One region of the Bradyrhizobium sp. URHA0013 genome, then DNA from elsewhere that is predicted to be linked to it. Evidence: predicted binding sites of a transcription regulator. Region 1 holds the regulator's gene; the other holds the start of a gene.

Evidence for each region. Region 1 encodes PhoB, which activates phosphate uptake and scavenging genes when phosphate is short. Its sites were predicted from a motif close to TGTCATNNANCTGTCAT; they were not measured.
Region 2: ugpB (sn-glycerol-3-phosphate ABC transporter substrate-binding protein UgpB) is a predicted target of PhoB. The motif match lies at 3,704-3,720, and genes of this name have one in related genera.

Annotation. Positions count from the first base shown of each region.
Region 1 covers NZ_JADK01000003.1:845,086-850,568, forward strand. The annotation lists gene argF (ornithine carbamoyltransferase) at 1-495, opposite strand, end outside; gene N551_RS0104240 (aspartate aminotransferase family protein) at 495-1,697, opposite strand; gene N551_RS0104245 (GcrA family cell cycle regulator) at 2,153-2,665, shown strand; gene phoB (phosphate regulon transcriptional regulator PhoB) at 2,904-3,611, opposite strand; gene phoU (phosphate signaling complex protein PhoU) at 3,635-4,351, opposite strand; gene pstB (phosphate ABC transporter ATP-binding protein PstB) at 4,362-5,183, opposite strand; gene pstA (phosphate ABC transporter permease PstA) at 5,180-5,483, opposite strand, start outside.
Region 2 covers NZ_JADK01000003.1:1,227,448-1,232,930, reverse strand. The annotation lists gene N551_RS0105965 (sn-glycerol-3-phosphate import ATP-binding protein UgpC) at 1-550, opposite strand, end outside; gene ugpE (sn-glycerol-3-phosphate ABC transporter permease UgpE) at 556-1,404, opposite strand; gene ugpA (sn-glycerol-3-phosphate ABC transporter permease UgpA) at 1,404-2,285, opposite strand; gene ugpB (sn-glycerol-3-phosphate ABC transporter substrate-binding protein UgpB) at 2,333-3,649, opposite strand; gene N551_RS0105945 (CaiB/BaiF CoA-transferase family protein) at 3,869-5,086, opposite strand; gene N551_RS0105940 (organic hydroperoxide resistance protein) at 5,261-5,483, opposite strand, start outside.

The DNA.
Region 1 (5,483 bases):
GGCCACCGTCTTGCCCTCGATCGGGCCGCGATGTTCCTCGTAGGTCATGAGGTCGGCCATCACCTGGCAGGGATGCGAGCGCCGCGTCAGGCCGTTGATGACGGGTACGGTGGCGTTCGCCGCAAGCTCCAGCAGGGCATCGTGATTGAGGATGCGGATCATGATGGCGTCGACATAGCGCGACAGCACCCGCGCGGTGTCGGCGATGGTCTCGCCGCGGCCGAGCTGCATCTCGGCACCGGTGAGCATGATGGGCTCGCCGCCGAGCTGGCGCATGGCAACATCGAAAGACACCCGCGTCCGCGTCGAGGGGCGCTCGAAGATCATCGCCAGCGTCTTGCCTTCGAGCGGCCTGACCGGCTGATGCGCCTTCTGCTTCGCCTTCATCGCGGTGGACGCGGCGAGCATGCGCTTGAGCTCCGACAGCGGCAGCTCGTTGATATCGAGGAAGTGCTTCGGTGTTTTCTTGGGTGTATTATCGGGCGACTTGCTCATCAGCTTGCCGCCCGCTTGTTGCCGGATAACGCGGTGCAGGCGCGCTCGAGCCGCCCGACGCTGTCCTCGATCTCGGCTTCGGTGACGATCAAAGGAGGCAGGAAACGCACGACATTGTCGCCGGCACCGACGGTGAGCAGCTTTTCGGCGCGCAAGGCGGCAACGAGATCGCCCGAAGGCACCACGGCCTTGATGCCGATCAGGAGGCCCTCGCCGCGCACTTCGCTGACGACATCAGAGTGGCGGTCGATCACGGAAGCGAGCTTCTGCTTCAGCAACAGCGACATCCTCTGCACGTGGTCGAAGAAGCCGGGCTTGAGCATGACGTCGAGCACGGCGTTCGCAGCCGCGATCGCGAGCGGATTGCCGCCGAAGGTCGAGCCGTGCGAGCCCGGTGTCATGCCGGATGCCGCTTCCGCGGTCGCAAGGCACGCGCCGATCGGGAAGCCGCCGCCGAGCGCCTTGGCCAGCGACATCACGTCGGGCTCGACGCCAAGGCGGCGGTACGCGAACAGATCGCCGGTGCGACCCATGCCGGTTTGCACCTCGTCGAAGGCGAGCAACAGACCCTTCTCGTCGCAGAGCTGGCGCAACGCCCTCAGGAAGGCAGGCGTTGCCGAACGGACACCGCCCTCGCCCTGGATCGGCTCGATCAGGATTCCGGCGGTCTGCGGACCGATCGCCTTTTTCACCGCCTCGAGATCGCCATGCGCAACCTGGTCGAAGCCCTCCATCGGGGGGCCGAAACCTTCGAGATATTTTGCCGAACCCGTCGCGGCCAGCGTCGCCAGCGTGCGGCCATGGAACGCGCCTTCGAAGGTGATCATGCGATAGCGGTCGGGATGGCCCTTCGCGGCGTGATAACGGCGCACCACCTTGATCACGCATTCCAGCGCTTCGGCGCCGGAATTGCAGAAGAACACGAAATCCGCAAAACTTTCATTGCACAGGCGCGCGGCGAGCTTTTCGCCGTCCGGGCTCTGGAACAGGTTCGACATGTGCCAGAGCTTCGTGGCCTGCTCCTGCAACGCCGCGACCAGCGCCGGATGGGCATGGCCGAGCGCATTCACCGCCACCCCGGAGGTGAAATCGAGATAGCGCTCGCCATTGGTCGCGATCAGCCAGCAGCCTTCGCCACGCTCGAAACCGAGGTCGGACCTGGCGAAAACGGGGAGCAAATGCGGCGCTGCGCTGTTAGTCATGACGGTCACTTGAATGTTGCGGACGGTGTGAGCGTGCATTGCGCAACGCACCATCGACCGGCCCGGAAAACGAAACGTGCCGCCTCTTGCGGGCGGCACGTGCGACTATCTTAGGCTTGGTGAAACGGGTGTCAATGCCGCCCGGAAAGCCTCGCGAAACGCTGAATCCGTAGTCTTGCGGTGCCGATTTTGCGGGATTTAGTCACGGAACATGTGGAAGCGAGTCGGCGGACTCTTGCGCGGGAGTCACGCCATATTGTAGCGTTTGGATTGTCAGATACGACATCTCGTGCAGTGGTTCTGATCTTTAAGTCCTTATGTACCGGCGTAAACGTTCGGGCGTTCAAGACGCGCCCGGCGAGCCTTAAGGGATTCTGGCGGCACGGGTTTTTGAAGGCTTAGGCATTCGCTGCGAGGCCCCAGGATGGCTGGCGCGCAGCGAGGGAAAGGGTGCAATGACGGTTTTGACCTGGTCCGATGATCGCGTCGAGCAGCTGAAAAAGCTCTGGGAGGCCGGACTTTCGGCCAGCCAGATCGCGGCGGAGCTCGGCAATGTGACCCGCAATGCCGTGATCGGCAAAGTGCACAGGCTCGGCCTCTCGGGCCGCGCCAAGAGCCCTTCGTCGGCAGCGCCGCGGCCGCGCAAGGCGCGCCCCGCGCAGCACATGATGCGGGTGAGCCGCCCGATCTCGCGCGGCAACACCGCGCTGGCGCAGGCCTTCGAGGTCGAGGCTGAGCCGGATCCGGTCACCTATGACAACGTGGTGCCGATGAGCCAGCGGCTGTCACTGCTGGAATTGAACGAGGCGACCTGCCACTGGCCGGTCGGCGATCCCTCGAGCCCGGACTTCTTCTTCTGCGGTGGACGGGCGCTGTCCGGCCTGCCCTATTGCGCCCAGCACTCGCGCGTCGCGTACCAGCCGGCGTCGGATCGGCGGCGTGCACCGGTGAAGCCGGGGCCGCGGTAATTACGGCAAGTCGTCGCGCGAAGACGGCTCAACGATTTCAGTCTCGTCCCGGCCTAGTGCGCAATTGCGCATGGGGGCCGGGACCCATACTCGGAGCGCGCAGTTGTTGCGCGAAAGAGGTCACTCCGAGTCTTCGCCAAACCACGTTCGGTGATTATGGGTCCCGGATCAGCGCTCGCTTGTCCGGGACGACGTCGAAGAATTCGGGGACAGCTTGCCAAGAAACAAAGCTGCAACCCTACACCTGCTCCGCCTTCGCAAACCGATCATCCAGCGCGTAACCGGCCCCGCGGACGGTGCGGATCGGGTCCTGCTCGCGGCCGAGATTGAGCAGCTTGCGCAGGCGGCCGATATGCACGTCGACAGTGCGCTCGTCGATATAGATGTCGCGGCCCCAGACGCTGTCGAGCAGTTGCTCGCGCGAGAACACCCGTCCCGGGTGCTCCAGGAAGAACTCCAGCAGGCGATATTCGGTCGGACCGAGATCGATCGGCCGGCCGGAGCGCGCCACGCGGCGCTTGTCGCGGTCGAGCTCGATGTCGCCAAAAGCGAGGACGGTGGCGAGCCGCTCCGGGCTTGCGCGCCGCAGCAGGCCCTTCACGCGCGCCAGTAGCTCCGGCACCGAGAACGGCTTGACGATGTAATCGTCGGCGCCGGTCGCAAGACCCCGCACCCGCTCGCTCTCCTCGCCGCGCGCGGTGAGCATGATGATCGGCAGCTGCTTGGTCTCGGGACGGGTGCGAAGCCGCCGGCACAATTCGATGCCTGACAGGCCCGGCAGCATCCAGTCGAGCACGATCAGATCGGGGATGTGCTCCTTGAGGCGGGTGTCGGCGTCGTCGCCGCGCATCACCGTCTCGACGTCATAACCGTCGCCTTCGAGGTTGTAGCGGAGAAGCTCGGTCAGGGCTTCCTCGTCCTCAACCACCATAATGCGTGCGCCCATCGGGTCGTCGCTCCCTTAAGTCTTCAGGTGTTCGGTACCGTGTTGGCGAAGGTCGTCATGTCGCCCTTCGGCCGCTTGTCGGTGATCGCCTGGCCCTCGATCATGTAGAACACGGTCTCGGCGATGTTGGTGGCGTGGTCGCCGATCCGCTCGATGTTCTTGGCGCAGAACATCAGGTGAATACAGAACGAGATGTTGCGCGGATCCTCCATCATGTAGGTGAGGAGCTCGCGGAACAGCGAGGTGCAGATGGCGTCGACTTCCTCGTCACCCTTCCACACCGCCATCGCCGCCGGCAAATCATGCGCGGCATAAGCGTCCAGCACCGACTTGACCTGCTGCTGCACGAGGTCGGTCATGTGCTCGAGGCCGCGGAACAGCTTGAGCGGATGGAAGTCCGTCTCCAGCGCCGCAACGCGCTTGCCCATGTTCTTGGCGAGGTCGCCGATGCGCTCGAGATCGGTCGCGACGCGCATGGCGCCGACGATCTCGCGCAGATCGACTGCCATCGGCTGGCGCCGGGCGATGGTGAGCACCGCACGCTCCTCGATGCGCTTCTGCAGCGCGTCGAGCTCGGTGTCGATGGCGACGACGCGCTGGCCGAGCGGGACGTCGCGGCGGATCAATGCGTCGACGGACTCGACGATCATGCGTTCGGCGATGCCACCCATCTCGGCGACCAGGCGCGTGAGTTCCTGGAGGTCGGTGTCGAAGGCCTTTGCGGTATGTTCAGAACCCATGTCGCGTCTCCTAGCCGAACCGGCCGGTGATGTAATCCTGCGTGCGCCGGTCGGACGGCGACGTGAAGATCTTGCTGGTGTCGTCGAACTCGATCAACTCGCCGAGATACATGAAGGCGGTCTTGTCGGAGACGCGCGCCGCCTGCTGCATGTTGTGGGTGACGATCGCGATCGTGTAATCCTCGGACAGCTCCTGGATCAGCTCCTCGACCTTGGCGGTCGAGATCGGGTCGAGCGCCGAACAGGGTTCGTCGAACAGGATCACCTCGGGCCGCACCGCGACGGTACGGGCGATGCAGAGGCGCTGCTGCTGGCCGCCGGAGAGCGACAGGCCGGAGGCGTTGAGCTTGTCCTTGACCTCGTTCCACAGCGCGCCGCCGCGCAGCGCCTTCTCGACGCGGCCGTCCATCTCGGACTTCGAGATCTTCTCATAGAGACGGATGCCGAACGCGATGTTCTCGTAGATCGTCATCGGGAACGGCGTGGGCTTCTGGAATACCATGCCGACGCGGGCGCGCAGCAGATTGAGGTCCAGCTTGCCGTCGAGGATGTTGGTCTGGTCGAGCATGAGCTGACCGGTGGCGCGCTGACCGGGATAGAGGTCGTACATCCGGTTGAAGATGCGCAGCAGGGTCGACTTGCCGCAGCCCGACGGACCGATGAACGCCGTGACGCGGTTGGCGCCGAGCGTCAGGTTGATGTTTTTCAGCGCGTGGTGCTCGCCGTAATAGAAGTTCAGGTTGCGCACGGTCACCTTGGGGGGCGCCTCCGGCAGCACTGCCGCGTGCGGCAGTCCACCTGACGCGCTCATCGATACGGAAAGATCACTCATTTTGCGGTCCTCTCGGCGCCAAGGATGCGCGCGAAAATATTAAGGGCAAGAACGGTCAGGGTGATGAGCAGCGCGCCGCTCCAGGCCAGCTGCTTCCAATAGGCATAGGGGCTCTGCACGAAGTTGTTGATGGTCACCGGCAGGTTCGCCATCGTCTTGTTCAGGCCGAGGCTGAAGAACTGGTTCGACAGCGCGGTGAACAGCAGCGGCGCGGTTTCACCGGCGACGCGGGCGGTCGCGAGCAGCACGCCGGTGATGAGGCCCGAACGGGCAGCGCGATAAGCGATCCGCTTGATCACC
Region 2 (5,483 bases), 380 kb from region 1:
GCCGGCGCTGCAATTTGCGGATCTCGACCCGCATCGCGATGCGGAGTTTTGCGTCGAGGTTGGACAGCGGCTCGTCGAACAGAAACACTTTCGGCTGGCGCACGATGGCGCGGCCCATGGCGACGCGCTGGCGCTGGCCGCCGGAGAGCTGGCGCGGCTTGCGCTCCAGCATCGAGGTGAGCTCGAGCACGCGCGCGGCTTCGTCGACGCGGGTCTTGACCTCGGCCTCCTTCATGCCGCGGTTGCGCAGGCCGTAAGCCATGTTGTTGAAGACGCTCATATGCGGATAGAGAGCGTAGTTCTGGAACACCATCGCGATGTCGCGATCGGCAGGCTCGATCTGGTTGACGATGCGGCCGCCGATGTCGATCTCGCCGCCGGTGACGGTTTCGAGCCCTGCGACCATGCGCAGCAATGTCGACTTGCCGCAGCCGGAGGGACCGACCAGCACGCAGAACTGGCCGTCGCCGACGTCGACGTTGACGCCCTTGATGGCCTCGAAGCCGCCGGGATAGGTCTTGCGGACGTTGCGCAGGGTGACGTTAGCCATGGGATCTACTTTTCCGTCTCCACGAGTCCGCGCACGAACAATTTCTGCATCACGACGACGACGAACACCGGCGGCAGCATCGCGAGCACGGCGGTCGCCATCACGATCGGCCATTCGGTTAGCGCGTCGGTGGTGGTGATCATCTTGCGGATGCCGACCTGGATGGTCTGCATGTCGTCGCGGGTGGTGATCAGCAGCGGCCAGAGATATTGATTCCAGCCGAGGATGAAGAGGATCACGAACAGCGCCGCCATGTTGGTGCGCGACAGCGGCAGCAACGTGTCCCAGAAGAAGCGCAAGGGGCCGGCGCCGTCGATGCGGGAGGCCTCCAGCAGCTCGTCCGGCACGGTCATGAAGAACTGGCGGAACAGCAGCGTCGCGGTGGCCGAGGCGATCAGCGGCAGTGAGAGGCCCGCATAGCTGTCGAGCATGTGCAGATCTGCGACGATCTTGTAGGTCGGATAGATGCGGACCTCGACCGGCAGCATCAGGGTGATGAAGATGATCCAGAAGATCGGCATCCGGAACGGAAAGCGGAAATAGACGATCGCGTAGGCCGAGATGATCGAGATCGCGATCTTGCCGACCGCGATCAGCAGCGCCATCACCAGCGAGTTCAGCATCATGTTGCCGACGGGCTCGCGGGTCGATCCGCTCGTGCCGACGAAAATGGTCTGGTAGTAGACCTCGAAGAAATGACCGCCCGGCAGCAGCGACATCTGCCCGTTGGCGATCAGCGCGTTGTCCTGGGTCGAGGCGACGAACGCGATGTAGACGGGGAAGGCGACGATCGCGATCCCGATCCAGAGGATGATGTGGGCGATGTAGCGCCGGAAGCCCTCTTCCTCGACCATCAGTAGGTCACCTTGCGTTCGACAAAGCGGAACTGGATTCCGGTGAGCACGATGACCATGACCATCAGGATCACCGACTGCGCCGCCGAGCTGCCGAGATTGCCGCCGAGCAAGCCGTCGGAATAGACCTTGTAGACCAGCGTGACCGTCGACGTTCCGGGACCGCCGCGGGTCATGGTGTCGATGATGCCGAACGTGTCGAAGAAGGCGTAGACGATGTTGACCACCAGCAGGAAGAAGATGGTCGGCGACAGCAGCGGGAAGGTCACGGTCCAGAACCGCCGCATCGGACGGGCGCCGTCGATCGCGGCGGCCTCGAACACGCTCTTCGGGATCGCCTGCAGGCCGGCGAGGAAGAACAGGAAATTATAGGAGATCTGCTTCCACGCGGCGGCGAGGATGATCAACGCCGCGGCCTGGTCGCCGTCGAGCAGCGGATTCCAGTCGATGCCCATGTTGCGAAGATAGCGCGAGAGCACGCCGAGCGAGGGATGCAGCATGAAGATCCAGAGCACGCCGACCACGGGCGGCGCCACCGCATAGGGCCAGATCAGGAGCGTGCGGTAGAGCATCGAGCCACGCAGCGGCTTGTCCGCCATCACGGCGAGCAGCAGCGCGAAGGACAGCGACGAGACGGCGATGGCGAACGAGAACAAGAAGGTTCGGACGATCGCCTCGAAATAGGCCGCGTCCTTGAACAGCTCGACGTAATTCTCGAACCAGACAAAGGTGGTCGACAGCCCGAACGCATCCTGGAGCAGGAAGGACTGGATCACCGCCTGCAGGGCCGGCCAATAGAAGAAAATCAGGACGATCGCGAGCTGCGGCGCAACCAGCGCGTACGGTAACAGCCTTGACTGGAAAATGGCTTGCTTTTGCATGATGCCAGCAGAGCGGCAGGCCGGGTCGCGGCCTGCCGCTCATTGCCTCACTTGACGGCGGTCTTTTCGAACTGCCGCAGCATCGTGTTGCCGCGCTCGACGGCGGCATCGAGCGCCTGCTTGGCGGTCTTCTTGCCGGCCAGCGCCTGCTCGATCTCTTCCGACCAGACGTCACGCAGCTGCACCATGTTGCCGAGGCGCAGGCCGCGGGAGTTCTCGGTCGGCTCCTTGTTGGTCAGCTCGAGCAGCGGGGTCTCGAGATAGGGCTGATCCTTGTAGAAGCCCTCTTCCTTCGCCTTGGCATAGGCCGCCTTGGTGATCGGCAGGTAGCCCGAGGCCTTGTGGATATAGACCTGGCGATCGGTGTCCGAGAGGAAGGTCAGGAACTTTGCGACGCCCTTGTATTCCTCGGCCGACTTGCCGCCCATCACCCACAGCGAAGCGCCGCCGATGATCGAGTTCTGCGGCGCGCCCTTGACGTCGGGATAATACGGCATCGGCACGGCGGTGAAGGCGAACTTGGCCTGCGCCTTGACGTTGCCGAAGAACGCCGACGATGTCAGGTAGATCGGGCACTCGCCGGAGGTGAAGCGACCCTCGCCGGTGTTGGTGCGGCCGGCGTAGTCATAGGTCTTGGTCTTCTGCAGCTCGACCAGGGTTTCGAGATGCTTGACCTGAAGCGGTCCGTTGAACTCGAGCACGGTGTCGAAGCCGTCGAGGCCGTTGGCCTTGCTGGCGAGCGGCACGTTGTGCCACGCCGAGAGCTGCTCGAGATTGACCCAGGTGATCCAGGAGCCCGAGAAGCCGCAGGTGTCGTGACCGGCAGCCTTCAGCTTCTTGGCGGCCTCGAACGTTTCGGGCCAGGTCTTCGGAATCTCGACGTTCGCCTTCTTCAGCTCGTCGAGGTTGACCCACATCACGGTCGAGGACGAGTTGAAGGGGAAGGACAGCATCTCGCCCTTCGACGTCGAATAATAGCCGGTGATGGCGGGCAGGTAGATCTTGGGGTCGAATTTCTCGCCGGCGTCGGCCATCAGCTTGTAGACGGGCTTCACGGCGCCGGTCGCGGCCATCATGGTCGCGGTGCCGACTTCGAACACCTGCATGATATGCGGGGCGTTGCCGGCGCGGAACGCCGCGATGCCGGCGTTCATCGTATCGGGATAGTTGCCCTTGTAGGTCGGGATCACCTTGTAGTCGCTCTGCGACGCGTTGAAGTCGGTGGCGAGCTTGACGATAACGTCGTTGTTGGCGCCGGTCATCGCGTGCCACCACTGGATTTCGGTCACGGCCAAGGCCGGTGAGGCCGATAGTCCAACCGTGAGTGCAATAGCGGCAGCCGCTCCAAAGTGTCGAAGAGCCATCAAGTAAACCTCCCTTGGGCCGTCAAAAATGATCGCTTGCGCTAGCAGCGCCATATGACGTTCACATGACTGTGTAAGCGGCCGAAACGAAAGCGGCAAGCGCTGGAAAAGGGAAGCTGTCAAATAGGCGAATGCCGCGCGCGCAGCGTCCTCCGTTCGCGATGCACAGAGCGCCCGCACCGCAGTGCGGCATTGCCGTCGGATGAGGAAGGCGAGGCGCTAGCGCTTGCGCTCGGGTCCGCAGACCGTGCCCTGCTCGACCATCGCGTCGATCTCGGACCTGGAGTAGCCGAATTCGCCCAGCACCTCGGCCGCGTGCTGGCTGAATTTCGGCGGCAGGCGCCGCAGGCTCGGCTTGCTGCGATCGAGCCGGATCGGGGATGCCACGCCCTTGTACCAATCCTTCTCGATGATATCGCCGCGCGCGATCGTGTGCGGGTTGGTCAACGCCTGGTCGATCTTCTGCACGGGGCCTGCGGGCAGGCCCGCGGCGAGCAGGCGATTGCACAGCGGCTCGGCCTCGTGCTGGCAGAACACCGCGGCGAGCTCGGCCCGCAGTGCCTCGCGATTGGCGATGCGGTCCTTGTTGCGCGCAAAGCGCGGATCGGTGCCGAGCTCGGGCTTGCCGATCTCCTTGGCGAGCTTGCGGAAGGTGCCGTCATTGCCGACGCCGATGAAGATGTTGTCGGTCTTGGTCGGGAAGATCGCATAGGGCACGAGGTTGGGATGCTCGTTGCCGGTGAGCGACGGCGGCTTGCCATGCATGAAATAATTCGCGGTGTGCGGATGCATGATGGCGAGACCGGTCTCGTACAGCGTGGTCTCCAGGAACTGGCCCTGGCCCGAGCGCTGCCGCTCCGACAGCGCCATCAGGATGCCGATCGCCGCATAGAGGCCGGTGCCGATGTCGACCAGCGGCACGCCGATGCGCATCGGTCCGCTCTCGGGCGAGCCGGTCGCCGCGATCATGCCGGTCATGGCCTGGATGATGGCGTCATAGCCGGGGTTGCCGCCGCGCGGGCCGTCGGCGCCGAAGCCGCAGATCCGGCAATGCACGAGGCGCGGGAATTTCTTGCTGAGCACCTCGTTCCCGATGCCCCATTTCTCCAGCGTGCCCGGCTTGAAGTTCTCGATCAGGACGTCGGCGCTCTCCAGCATCTTGAGCAGCACGGCCCGGCCGCCCTCGGAGGCGAGGTCGAGGCCGATCGAGCGCTTGTTGCGGTTGATGCCGATGAAATAGGCCGCGTCTTCTTCGTGGAAGGGAGGGCCCCAGTCGCGCACCTCGTCACCTGCGGGCGGCTCGACCTTGATCACGTCGGCGCCGTGGTCGGCGAGGATCTGGGTGCAATAGGGACCGCCGAGCACGCGCGTGAGATCGATGACGCGCAGGCCGCTCATTGCGCCCGTGGCAGCTCCAGAACTGGCGGCTTCAGTCATGCGTTCGCGTCCCTGTGTCGATGTGATCACAGGCCTAACGAGGTTCGTCCGGGCCGGCAATGGCTTCCCGCGTGGGGCGTCATGCAGGCCGCTCGCCGCAATCCCGCGGGATGGCAAATCAAGGGAAGCGGCCGGCCCGGGGGGGATCCCGGGCCAGCCGCTTCAGCTACCCGATCAGACGACCGTCAGGCGAACGTCGACATTGCCGCGCGTCGCGTTGGAATACGGGCACACCTGGTGCGCCTTCTCGACCAGCGCCTCAGCTTCTGCGCGGGCGAGGCCCGGCAGCGAGACGGCAAGGTCGATGTCGAGACCGAAGCCGCCGGCCGCGCGCGGGCCGATGCCGACGGTCGAGGTCACGGAGGCGTCGGGCGGAACCTTGGGGCCGCCCTGCGAG